2 regions of the Bacillus haynesii genome follow, and region 2 is predicted to be linked to the other one. Evidence: a T-box and tRNA genes for the amino acid it is inferred to sense, from the RefSeq annotation. Region 2 holds a T-box; the other holds one or more tRNA genes.
What was found. A T-box is a leader RNA that pairs with one kind of tRNA and senses whether it is charged. The one in region 2 lies ahead of trpS (tryptophan--tRNA ligase), so its partner is inferred to be a tRNA-Trp.

Region 1 (6,034 bases), 310 kb from region 2:
CGCTCACGTCAAGATAGTACTTGGAAGCCAATGGGGACAGATCCTTGTAGGCAACCACGAAGTCGCCCGCTTGATAGGCTGATCCGCTCTTGGTGAGCATTGTAACGGTCTTGCCGGCTGCCAGTAACTCGTTGACTGCCTTTATCGCATCATTGTTTGTGTTCTGGATCAGAACATAAGCTGAGCGTTTTGGCATTTTAGTCCCCGGAAACGATATGGATGTGACTCGAGAAGTCTTGCCTGTGAACACGCCGGCATTCCGAATCACATAACGGTCAAATCCTCGCATATCATGGAAATTTTGAATGATCTCACCGGCTATCATTTCATAATCAGATACATCGATTCCATCATACAAGACCAAGTTCGCGAGGCCGCGGTTTGCCTGGTGCATGTTTACAATAAATGATCCCGCCGGATATGTTTTTCCGTTAACAGTTACCGCTTTTGTTGATCGTTCAACCTTTACGCCGTTGCGAAGGAAGTACTCAACCATCTTATAGGTTTCCAACACATTCTTTTGAATGTTTTTATCGACCGGCAGTACGTAGTATTCTGGGAAGAAGTTTTGATTGCCCTGCCGCGGACGGCCGATCTCTTCGTTTTTGGCGTTGACCAAATAATGATCGACAGCACGATCATCGATATTGTTTACCCCGCGCTCGAATATTTTTAATTGATTCAGGAACAGTTCTTCTTTCTTTCCCGCTACATATTTTGCAGCTGCCGCAGAACTGTAATACAGAGCTTTGGTAGACTCTTCATTCGACTCGGGCGTTTCCAGCGTGTGCCCCATCGCACCGTGATACATGGCGAATGCAGCTGTATACGCTGCAGATGCATCATCCCATCCCGAAGCCGTGCCTTTTGACACATAATTCGGATCTTCTGCAGTTTTCCGATGTTCTTCATAAGGGATGTGATAGTAGTTGTACTTTGTATTTGCAATCCCTGCTTCACCCATAGCCTTTGCCTGTTCCACCATATGATCAATCAAAAGATCATACTCAACGTTCGGGTTATGAGGCGGAGTAGAGGGCTCAATCAGGAAATTGGAATCGAATCCGTGCATATCCAGAAAAGACAGCGGCGACCACTTTGCGATTTGTTCCGTTACGCTGCGCGTTTCAGGCTGGGTTTGATATGAATTATCCCGGTTCAAATCAAAATCCTCAGCATTAGAACGTGTTGTATGAACCCGGCCATCTGGATTGTCAGTGTAAACGAACAGGAAGAAAACATTTTTCAATGCATCGTCTATATTCAAAGTTGTCTTGCTTTTCTTGCCATTCGGCAGGACTGTATCATACGTCATGCTCTTATCCAATGCCATTGACTTAAAGTAATTCATGATCGCGTCGACTCCAGGCGCTTCATTCGGATGAATATTGTTCAACCAAATCGGCACCTTATAGTCGCCAAATGCACCGGATTTAATGTCTGCCTGCAATTTCTTCGGGTCATTCAGCATGGCAGGGTGGGTCACCTTCTGATACTTATCGACAGAGGCTTTATCCTTGGCAAGTACCGTCAAATAGATATCACGGCCTTCGACCGATTTTCCAATGGAAGTCGTTTTGATATATCTGTTGTTTTTTTGCGCAGCTTTTGCTGTGACGGCATCGATCTCCGGTTTCAGCTCATCGTAAGTGCGGAAGCTGTCATATGGCGTCAATTTTACGGGTGCATGGGCAACCACTCGTCCGTTCACTGTTGCCGCCAAATCATATGTGCCCATCAGAGATGCGTATAGCGGACGCTGCAATCGCGGCTCTGACAGGTTGTCTGTATCGTATGGAAGATCGAAGTTGATGTTAGCATGAACCTTGCCGTTGGTCACTTTTACATGGCTAACCGTAATGAAAGGTGCACCGGTGTAATCACGGTCCTGATATTTTTTCCATTGAGACAGCGGTTTGCCGTCATACGTCCAGCTTAAGCTCTTCACATCAACACCTTGCGGAAGCTTAAACGTAGCATGAAGCGTTCGTTTCTCTGTCATCGAAGCAACATTGTTGTCCAGTTTTAACTTCAGAGATTTTTTAGTCTTTACTTTTGTCTGCTGACCGGACGCCGTCCCCTTGGCAGTCTGCGCCATAGCAACGCCGGGGACTATCGCTCCAAGCAGCATCATAAACGATAAAACCAACATCAGATAACACTTTGTGAACGATTTCTTAAACATAGAAAAATGCCATCCCCATTTCGTGATATTTTCAAATTGTACTAGCTGCATTTCATTTTAGCCTGCAGAATTTTGGGTTCTACAACTTCCTCGCACTCAGCCACCGCATACTCCGGTATATTTCGGAATTCCCGATAGGCTAAAAGCTGAAGGAGCTGCCTGCTCAGACGGTTCCTTCAGGCAAAATGTTGAGACCGCCTACCTCGGTGTCCTCGGTCCTGTGACGGGTCCCAAGGTGCTGAATGCCCGGTCAAAGCGTCGCATCGCTGTCTCGAGCGGACCGTTAGGAAGCCGTGCAATCAGCCACCCTGTCACCGTCGCCACGGCCGCGACGAACAGATCACCGAATGGAATGGCCCCGATATCATACTTGGCCCCCGAGATTTCAAGAGCCCATATGACAACAAACTGAGCTGCATACATCGTCAACGCTACACGTCCGACTCCCGCGAACGGCTTTAACACGGCAGAAATCTTCTGCGGCACGAGACATACCAATCCTAGAACCAGAAATGCAACCCCAAGCCCCAGCATCGTCTGGAAAGTTGACGCACTGTGCGGAGCGATCGAAAGAAGATTGTGCCAAAGCGGCGGTGCCACGTTGTGCGGCCAGATTGCATACTGATCCGGTTCGGCGCCGGCGGTGCCTTGAACACTTACGAGCCACTCTTCGAAGGAACGGCTCAGCCCTGGAAGAACGAAAGTGCCCAATAATTTAGAGACGATAAGCATGATGGCGCCGCTGCTTACTAGCGAAAGTGCAGTACGCATCTTGGTCAGATCGAAGCGCCCGATTGCCATACCTGCGACGAAAGCGGGTGCAAGTGCGAGCGCGGACATCGGGCCGCCTGCAATATCACCAAGTAAGTACGCTCCCGACAGGACGCTGCCTCCGAGAGTCATCAGCGGCGGGCTAACTGCAAGCAAAACAGCTGCTGTTGTAACTAACACACGTGTCGAACGACGAATCAGCACCAACGCCAGCACAAACAGTGCCGCATAAGCTGGCAAAATCACCCCGAACGGAGTATTCAGCATGATGAGAAGGTATCCTATAATATCGATAAATACCGCGCGGGCAAGCATCCGCGTCCGAAATGCGGCCGGCTCCATTCCTCGACCCATCATGCGCCTCGCCATGATCGAATAGGAGATGCCGCCGCAAAGCACAAATAGAAGCGTCGTATTCCCGGAAACGATTGAACCGTTCGTTTCGTTCAAGGCGAAATGCTGCAAATACATCCCGATGACCGCCAGCCCCCGAGCTGCGTCAAGTGCCACAATACGCCCTGTCCCCTGCGATTTTTCACGCATGAACTTCTGACCTTCAGCCGAGTCCCGGGTGACAATTTCAACGAGCGCACCGTCCTGAAGCGGAGTTGATAAATCTACAATCTTTCCGTTTAATTTACCTGCAACCGCATTTTCCAGACCGCAGCTAATGGAAGCAGCAACATCTTCAATGCTTGCTTCCTCCTCAAATTCTCTGACGGACCCGTCAGGCAATTTAATGCTAATTGACAACTGTATTCCTCCTCAAAAAAATTAATCCTTTACGTGTTCCATTGTTTCTTTGCCTATATTTGGATGAGATCTTGCTGTATTCAATATAGCGGACAGATGTCGCTAAAGTTTGATCAACTTGTAAACAAAACGTAAAAAGGCGATCGGAGGATCGGAACATATCATTTGTATAAAGAAAAGCACCTTGCCGATGACAAGGTGCTTCATTCTCAATGAATGTGATCTTGATTAAATGGACTTCAATGAAGGGACAGCTGTTTAAACGGTATGAATCATTTCACGGTGTGCGCTGAATGAAGAGTGAGAGTGCGGATAACAATTGATCATTGTGTTTATGTTGGCGGCTCTCCGCTTTGTTGAGGAATAAACAAAAAGAGCGTTCCTTTTGTAAGGAACGCTCTTTCATCGTTTGGCAATACGATGTTTAGTGATACCGGTGGTCGGGGTCGAACCGACACTCCCGAAGGAACACGATTTTGAGTCGTGCGCGTCTGCCAATTCCGCCACACCGGCATGTGTGTGATCAATGGTGCCGAGGGCCGGACTTGAACCGGCACGGTAGTCACCTACCGCAGGATTTTAAGTCCTGTGTGTCTGCCAATTCCACCACCCCGGCACGGGAAATAAGGCGACACCCGGATTCGAACCGGGGATAAAGGTTTTGCAGACCTCTGCCTTACCACTTGGCTATGCCGCCATCATTTTAAGAATTGGAGCGGAAGACGGGATTCGAACCCGCGACCCCCACCTTGGCAAGGTGGTGTTCTACCACTGAACTACTTCCGCATTTTAACTAATATTCATCTTATCATATGCAGGATGATAAAGAAAGATGAAAACTGGGCTAGCTGGATTCGAACCAGCGCATGACGGAGTCAAAGTCCGTTGCCTTACCGCTTGGCTATAGCCCAATATGAAGGGCGATTGATGGGAATCGAACCCACGAGTGCCAGAGCCACAATCTGGTGCGTTAACCACTTCGCCACAACCGCCATAAATTGTGAATTAAAATTGGCAGGGGCAGTAGGAATCGAACCCACACCGGAGGTTTTGGAGACCTCTGTTCTACCGTTAAACTATGCCCCTAAAAACATGGTGGAGGGGGACGGATTCGAACCGCCGAACCCTGAGGGAGCGGATTTACAGTCCGCCGCGTTTAGCCACTTCGCTACCCCTCCAAAACAGTGCCGGCCAGAGGACTTGAACCCCCAACCTACTGATTACAAGTCAGTTGCTCTACCAATTGAGCTAGACCGGCAAATGGTGGCTCGGGACGGAATCGAACCGCCGACACACGGATTTTCAGTCCGTTGCTCTACCAACTGAGCTACCGAGCCTTTATTTAAATGGCGGTCCGGACGGGACTCGAACCCGCGACCTCCTGCGTGACAGGCAGGCATTCTAACCAACTGAACTACCGGACCATTAATGAGTAATTTGGTTGCGGGGGCAGGATTTGAACCTGCGACCTTCGGGTTATGAGCCCGACGAGCTACCGAACTGCTCCACCCCGCGATAATATGATTTTCATAGAAATGGTGGAGGATGACGGGATCGAACCGCCGACCCTCTGCTTGTAAGGCAGATGCTCTCCCAGCTGAGCTAATCCTCCGCAGTACAGGACGTACAAGTGCATGCGTTGCAACAGGATGTTGCGTCTTTAGCATGCCTTCCTTTAAAAAACTCAGGCGTTCACCTTCTGCTTTTCAACATGCTGTCCAAAGAGTAATGGTGACCCGTACGGGATTCGAACCCGTGTTACCGCCGTGAAAGGGCGGTGTCTTAACCACTTGACCAACGGGCCAGATGTATTTAAAGTGGCGGAGAGCAAGGGATTCGAACCCTTGAGACGGCGTTGGCCGCCTACACGATTTCCAATCGTGCTCCTTCGACCACTCGGACAGCTCTCCAATAAATGGCTCCGCAGGCAGGATTCGAACCTGCGACCGATCGGTTAACAGCCGATAGCTCTACCACTGAGCTACTGCGGAATAATGCCTGCCTGGCGATGTCCTACTCTCGCAGGGGGAAGCCCCCAACTACCATCGGCGCTGAAGAGCTTAACTTCCGTGTTCGGCATGGGAACGGGTGTGACCTCTTCGCCATCATCACCAGACAATTCAGTGACAAAGATCATTATACTATGTATTTGAAAAAATGCAAGAGCATTTTTCGAGAAATTATTCTCTCAAAACTAGATAACGGGTAGACAAGGGCCCACAGGATGTGGGTCATGCAGGCGTTGCCACACGATGTGGCGTATTTAGCCAGCGTTCACTTATTTTATTAGGTTAAGTCCTCGATCGATTAGTATCTGTCAGCTCC
Region 2 (6,034 bases):
ATCAACATCATGGTCTTTGAAATAACCTTCATTGGACTCAAAGCCGTGGACTGCCGGCGGCACTAATCCCATCGCAGGCAGCTGTTCCGCTTGCGTGATATTTTTGACGATCGCTTCGCGGTTGATCGCGTATGTCAGGGCTTTACGGATGTTGACATTGTTCAGCGGAGCCGCTTCAGTGTTGAATTTGTACAGGTAAACCGATGCGAACGGATCGATTTGCAGGCCTTCTTTTTTCAGGCTTGGAATCGCATCCGTTGAAATCTGATCTAGCGGCTGTCCTACAAAGTCAAGCTCGCCTTTTTTGTACATGTTCAGACCCGTGTTCGGATCGTTGACCATCGCCATATTGATTTTCTTCAGCTTAACAGCGTCTTTATCCCAGTACTGGTCGTTTTTCTCCAGTACGATGTTTCCGCCGTGCTTCCATTTCGCCATCTTGAATGGTCCGTTAGATACGTAGTTCTCGTCTGCGTTTGTGTACCATTTCGCATTCTTCTCTGCTACCTTTTTATTGACTGGCATATATGTGTAGAATGCTGTCAGTTCAGTAAAATAAGGTGTCGGTTTTTCAAGCTCGACTTTTAAAGTCTTATCATTAACAGCTTTAACGCCGACATCTTCAATTTTCCCTTTGCCGGTGTTCGCTGCTTCCCCGCCTTTTAAGTAGTAAAGCTGATACGCATATTGCGATTCATTTTTAGGGTCGAGCGCCCATTTCCATGCGTATTCAAAATCCTCTGCTGTTACAGGATCTCCATTTGACCATTTCGCGTCGCGGAGCGTGAATGTGTATGTTTTCTGGTCGTCGCTGACTTCGATTTTTTCGGCTGCCGCTTCAACCGGCTTTCCGTCTTTACCGATTGTCGTCAATCCTTCAAAAGTCTGACGAAGCACGTTCGCAGACACCGAATCGTTTGCAAGTCCCGGATGTAGTGAAAACGGTTCTGTTTTAATGTTGACATTTAATGTGTCTTTCCCTTTGCTGTCTTTTTTACCGCCGTCACCGGAGCTTGAGCCGAAGCCGCAGGCGCTGAGGACGAGTGTGAAAATGAGCATTAAACTGATAAATGACAAACGCTTCTTCAAAGAGAAACCCCCCCAATTTCTTGTTTTTTTAGTTCCTTACTCCTGAACATTCAGATTTATCATAAAAAAGTAATAGGCCCACTTGCCATACTTTTTCCTCTGTTTCGTCTTTTCTGAATATTTGTTATGTAAGAAACCTGTAACACCGAGGTGAACAAATTCATTATAATTAATAGAATAATTTATTGCAATATTAATTTTCAATTATTTTTTTATTCAAACTATTTATGATTGTCAGGTTTTCTGCCAAATGTACAAATACACTTCTCTGTTTTAAAGCGTAACCACATTAAAAGGAAAGTTAATGTTTTACAGGTTAAAACGTTTTACACGTATAACATTAACCATTCTTTATATCGAACCAGATGCCGCCGCGCCAACTTTATTCAGCCCGGTATTCGTTTTCTTTTCCCCGAGGCTGTCGACTTTCATTTAAAATTTATATATAATAAAATTACGAATAACATGCGATGAAGAAGAAGAGTACACATTTCTCCCCATTTAAAGAGAGTCCGCGGTGCTGGGAGCGGATAATGGCGAATGTGGAATGGGCTTCGGAGCAGCTGACCGAACACGGATAAGTAGGCTCAGCCGGAGAAGACTCCGTTACAAACGTCTAGAGCGATTTCATTTTGACCATAATGAAATAATCAGGGTGGCACCACGGTTCATTCGTCCCTTTTCTTTTAAGGGAAGAATGGGCCTTTTTATTTTGAAATGGAAAGAGGGATTCACATGAAAAAAACGATTTTTTCCGGTATCCAGCCGAGCGGCTCTGTCACCCTCGGCAACTATATTGGAGCGATGAAGCAGTTTGTCGACTTGCAGGATGACTACAACTGTTACTTCTGCATCGTCGATCAGCACGCGATCACAGTCCCGCAGGACCGGCTCGCGCTGAGAAAGAACATCCGGAACCTTGCCGCGCTGTATTTGGCGATCGGCCTCGATCCGAAAAAAGCGACGCTGTTTATCCAATCGGAAGTGCCTGCACACGCTCAGGCGGGATGGATGCTTCAGTGCGTCGCCTACATCGGCGAGCTTGAGCGCATGACGCAGTACAAGGATAAATCAGCCGGAAAAGAAGCCGTCGTCTCCGGGCTTTTGACATATCCTCCATTAATGGCGGCCGATATCCTGCTTTATGGAACAGACGTCGTCCCTGTCGGCGAAGATCAGAAGCAGCATCTTGAATTAACCCGGAATTTGGCGGAGCGTTTCAATAAGAAATACAATGACATCTTCACGGTTCCAGAGGTTAAAATACCGAAAGTCGGCGCCCGCATTATGTCGCTTGCCGACCCGCTCAAAAAAATGAGCAAATCCGATCCGAACCAAAAAGCGTTCATCACCCTGCTCGATGAACCAAAACAGCTCGAGAAAAAAATCAAAAGCGCTGTCACGGATTCCGACGGAATCGTCAAATATGATAAAGAAAACAAGCCCGGGGTATCCAACCTTCTGACGATCTATTCGATTCTCGGACAAGTTTCAATCGAAGCGCTTGAAGCAAAATACGAAGGCAAAGGCTACGGCGAATTTAAATCAGACCTCGCCGAAGTCGTTATCGGCGCGCTGAAGCCGATTCAAGACCGTTACCACGAATTGATCGAATCTGAAGAGCTGGACCGGATTTTGGACGAAGGCGCAGAACGCGCAAATCAAACAGCAAACAAGATGCTGAAAAAAATGGAAAATGCAATGGGGCTTGGCCGAAAAAGACGCTGATCCAAGAACACCTTCTGATTGTTCGATAATCAGAAGGTGTTTTTCATAGAGAACAGCCGCCGCTCCGAATTCACCTGCCTTCGGATCACGATACTCCTATAATAAATGATTCAAAACACATATCTACAGTCCTTCATTGACCGCTTTGTCAGAAAGACAGCTCACATTTTTTATTTTTCAATATAGGATTTTCACTTTTACAAATAAAAAGACCGCCGCACTCCCGGCAGTCTTGATTCTTCATTTAGTTGACTTTAGACTCATTCTCAATTTCCCAAAGCTTTTCAAAAAACGGCTGTCCTTTAATCAAATTTTCACAAAAGTCCCTGTGCTTGTCTGACCACCCGTCGATCGTCTCATTGAAAAGCATGTCCCAAATCTCTTCAAATGTCATGCGCTTGATCTGTTCATACATATACGGGTTCCATTCGGTGTACCAATAGGCGATTTCGGCTCGGTTTTGAAGCCCTTTGAGCTGATCGAGCGCCATGAACAGCAGCTGTTTGAGCTGGCGTTCTTTTCTCGTTAATCCTCTGACATGCTCCGGTGATAAGGATAAAATGTGGTATTCCTTGGAAGATTGCAGCTTCTCTGGTGCAAACTCGTAAGTATCCGCTTCAACGTCCTTCACCATTTCATAAACGAGCTGCTCCTGTCTCGGAATGAGGCGGCTTTTTCTTACCGGTATTGTATAACCGGCCGTATCGACCGCGAGAATACCAATGCCATCCGTTACGACGAAACAATGATCAAGCTGTGTCCGCTCATGATTTTTGCGAATATACGCTTTTTGATGAACATCGTTTAATAATTCGGCCGGAAGCTCTGACAAATCATTTTCTATGTAGTGAAACAAAACAGACGACACCCTTAACAAAGGCACCTGGTCAAGCAATTCAACACTGTCTTCCTTCCGCCATTCATGAAAGTGGCAGACGTTGTAGCCATTTTCTTCTCCCTCAAACCAATTCACCCACACATCATGAAGAAACAACATTTCTAACCCCTCACTTTTAATAAAAACTGTTGTCCACAGTATAGGCAAGGGGGAAGGAATTTATTCCAACCGGCTGAGATTATGGCAATTACAATCAAAAAAAGCCAAGGGCGGCACCCCTCAGCTTTTTATTTAATATTCTTCGGATCAAGCGCATCGCGGAGTCCGTCTCCTAAGAAGTTAAAGCACAGCACAGTGAGCAGGATCATCAGGCCCGGGAACAGAGGGTACCACCACGCCTGGATCATAATCGTAAAGTTCTGTGCGTCCTGAAGCATATTGCCCCAGCTTGCCATCGGCGGCTGAACCCCGAATCCAAGATAGCTTAATGCCGATTCCGCAAGGATTACGGTACCGACGGAAAGCGTCGCGGCAACGATAATTGGCCCCATCGCATTCGGAAGAATATGAGAAAAAATGATTTTGTAATTTCTTGTGCCGATCGTTTTCGCCGCCAAGACGAACTCCCTCGACCTCAAGGACAAAAACTCGCTCCGCACGAGGCGCGCCGTCGTCGTCCATCTCGTTAAGGCGAATATTAAAATCAGTTTATCTATGCCCGGCTGAAAGATGGTGACCAGCGTGATCAACAGAAAGATGTCGGGTATGGATAAAATAATATCAACGATTCTCATCAAAATGGCATCAATGATTCCCCCGAAATAGCCGGCGATCGCCCCGACAACCGTGCCGATGGTGATCGAACCGAGGACGGATGCAAAACCGACGAGCAGCGAGATTTGTGCGCCGTACAGCAGGCGGCTGAAAATATCCCGGCCGAATTTATCCGTTCCCATCAAATGCTCCGCGCTCGGCGCTTTTAATTTATTCATGAGATTTTGCTGTTCCGGCGGGTATGGAGCAATCAGCGGTGCAAACAAGGCCGACAGTACAATGATAAGCAAGAGAATTCCGCCGATGACAGCGAGCTTGTTTTTGAAAAACTTCTCGAAAAAGATTTTTGTCATCGTTTCCGGTTTTTGCGAAATGTTTTCTTGAAGCCCGATCTCAGCTGAAGGCACTTGTGGATTTGGCTGTGTCATGATTAACTCCCCTCTTTCTTAATACTCAATCCGCGGATCGATGATCGCATACAGGATGTCTGCTATTAGATTGCCGATGACAACCAGTACAGCGGATATGACGGTCATCGCCATAATCACGGGATAGTCTCTTTGAAACGCGGAATCAATAAACAGCTTCCCGAGTCCAGGCCAGCTGAAGATCTGTTCGGTCACCACCGCGCCGCCGATAAAGGATGGAATCATCAGTCCGAAAATCGTTACAACCGGGAGCAGTCCGTTCCGCAGTCCATGCTTGTACACGACCCGATTTTCTTTAAAACCTTTTGCTCTCGCCGTCCGGATAAAATCCTGGCGCAGCACATCCAGCATGCTTGACCTTGTATATCTTGTAAGCCCGGCCATATCCGCGGTGGCGAGTACGAAAGCAGGCAAAATTAAGTGATGAATCCGATCCCACAAACTAAAGCCCGAATTCAGCGTCATCACGCCCCCGGTCGGAAACCAGCCTAAATTAACGGATAACACCATAATTAAAATTAAACCGAACCAAAAGTTCGGAACGGCAAGTCCGATAAAAGACGTAAACGTAATGCCGTAATCAAGCTTTGAATAGGGCCGCCTTGCCGAGAGCACGCCGAGCGGGATCGAAATCAAAAGCGCCAAAATCGTTGATACGAGCATTAATAAAAGCGTATTGGGAAGCCTGGCAAGAATCAAATCGATAACAGGCGTTCCTTTCCTGACGATCGATGTGCCGAAGTCCCCTTTCACCATATTGCCGAGCCATTTCAAATATTGAATATGTTCGGGTTCATTCAGTCCGTATTTTTCGATGAACTTCTCGCGGTCAGCCTGTTTGATGGACGGGTCCACCATCAGTGACACCGGATCACCGGGAGCCGCTTTCATGATCGCGAAAGAAAGAATGGTAATCCCAAACAGGATCGGAATCGACATCAGCGTTCTCCGAATAATGTATGTAACCATCTTCTATTCCCCTTTTATCATGGATTTTAAAGAGCAGGGAGAGGACATCCCCTCTCCCTTTTAGAGAATATTAGATTATTTTTTCAGCCACCATTTGTTCACTTCATAGAAATCGTTTTTCGGATGGAATTCGAAGCCTTGCAGGTTTTTAGGGATCGCCCGGTGGTAGTTGTAATAGAACAGGAATGTATACGGCTGATCTTCGGCG

Region 1: it has a tRNA-Trp gene. The T-box ahead of trpS (tryptophan--tRNA ligase) is inferred to sense a tRNA for this amino acid. The anticodon was not compared.

The regions. Positions count from the first base shown of each region.
Region 1 is NZ_CP059494.1:2,088,947-2,094,980, forward strand. Features, by position in the region: gene H2R00_RS10390 (M14 family metallopeptidase) at 1-2,185, opposite strand, end outside; gene H2R00_RS10395 (TGS domain-containing protein) at 2,384-3,709, opposite strand; tRNA gene H2R00_RS10400 (tRNA-Leu) at 4,141-4,222, opposite strand; tRNA gene H2R00_RS10405 (tRNA-Leu) at 4,237-4,325, opposite strand; tRNA gene H2R00_RS10410 (tRNA-Cys) at 4,336-4,406, opposite strand; tRNA gene H2R00_RS10415 (tRNA-Gly) at 4,421-4,495, opposite strand; tRNA gene H2R00_RS10420 (tRNA-Gln) at 4,549-4,620, opposite strand; tRNA gene H2R00_RS10425 (tRNA-His) at 4,629-4,701, opposite strand; tRNA gene H2R00_RS10430 (tRNA-Trp) at 4,722-4,795, opposite strand; tRNA gene H2R00_RS10435 (tRNA-Tyr) at 4,803-4,887, opposite strand; tRNA gene H2R00_RS10440 (tRNA-Thr) at 4,895-4,967, opposite strand; tRNA gene H2R00_RS10445 (tRNA-Phe) at 4,971-5,046, opposite strand; tRNA gene H2R00_RS10450 (tRNA-Asp) at 5,057-5,133, opposite strand; tRNA gene H2R00_RS10455 (tRNA-Met) at 5,148-5,224, opposite strand; tRNA gene H2R00_RS10460 (tRNA-Val) at 5,246-5,321, opposite strand; tRNA gene H2R00_RS10465 (tRNA-Glu) at 5,439-5,513, opposite strand; tRNA gene H2R00_RS10470 (tRNA-Ser) at 5,528-5,619, opposite strand; tRNA gene H2R00_RS10475 (tRNA-Asn) at 5,626-5,700, opposite strand; rRNA gene rrf (5S ribosomal RNA) at 5,710-5,825, opposite strand; rRNA gene H2R00_RS10485 (23S ribosomal RNA) at 5,997-6,034, opposite strand, start outside.
Region 2 is NZ_CP059494.1:1,777,492-1,783,525, forward strand. Features, by position in the region: gene H2R00_RS08860 (peptide ABC transporter substrate-binding protein) at 1-1,089, opposite strand, end outside; T-box leader at 1,551-1,772, shown strand; gene trpS (tryptophan--tRNA ligase) at 1,825-2,817, shown strand; gene H2R00_RS08870 (YjbA family protein) at 3,062-3,814, opposite strand; gene opp4C (oligopeptide ABC transporter permease) at 3,943-4,857, opposite strand; gene H2R00_RS08880 (ABC transporter permease) at 4,876-5,826, opposite strand; gene H2R00_RS08885 (peptide-binding protein) at 5,902-6,034, opposite strand, start outside.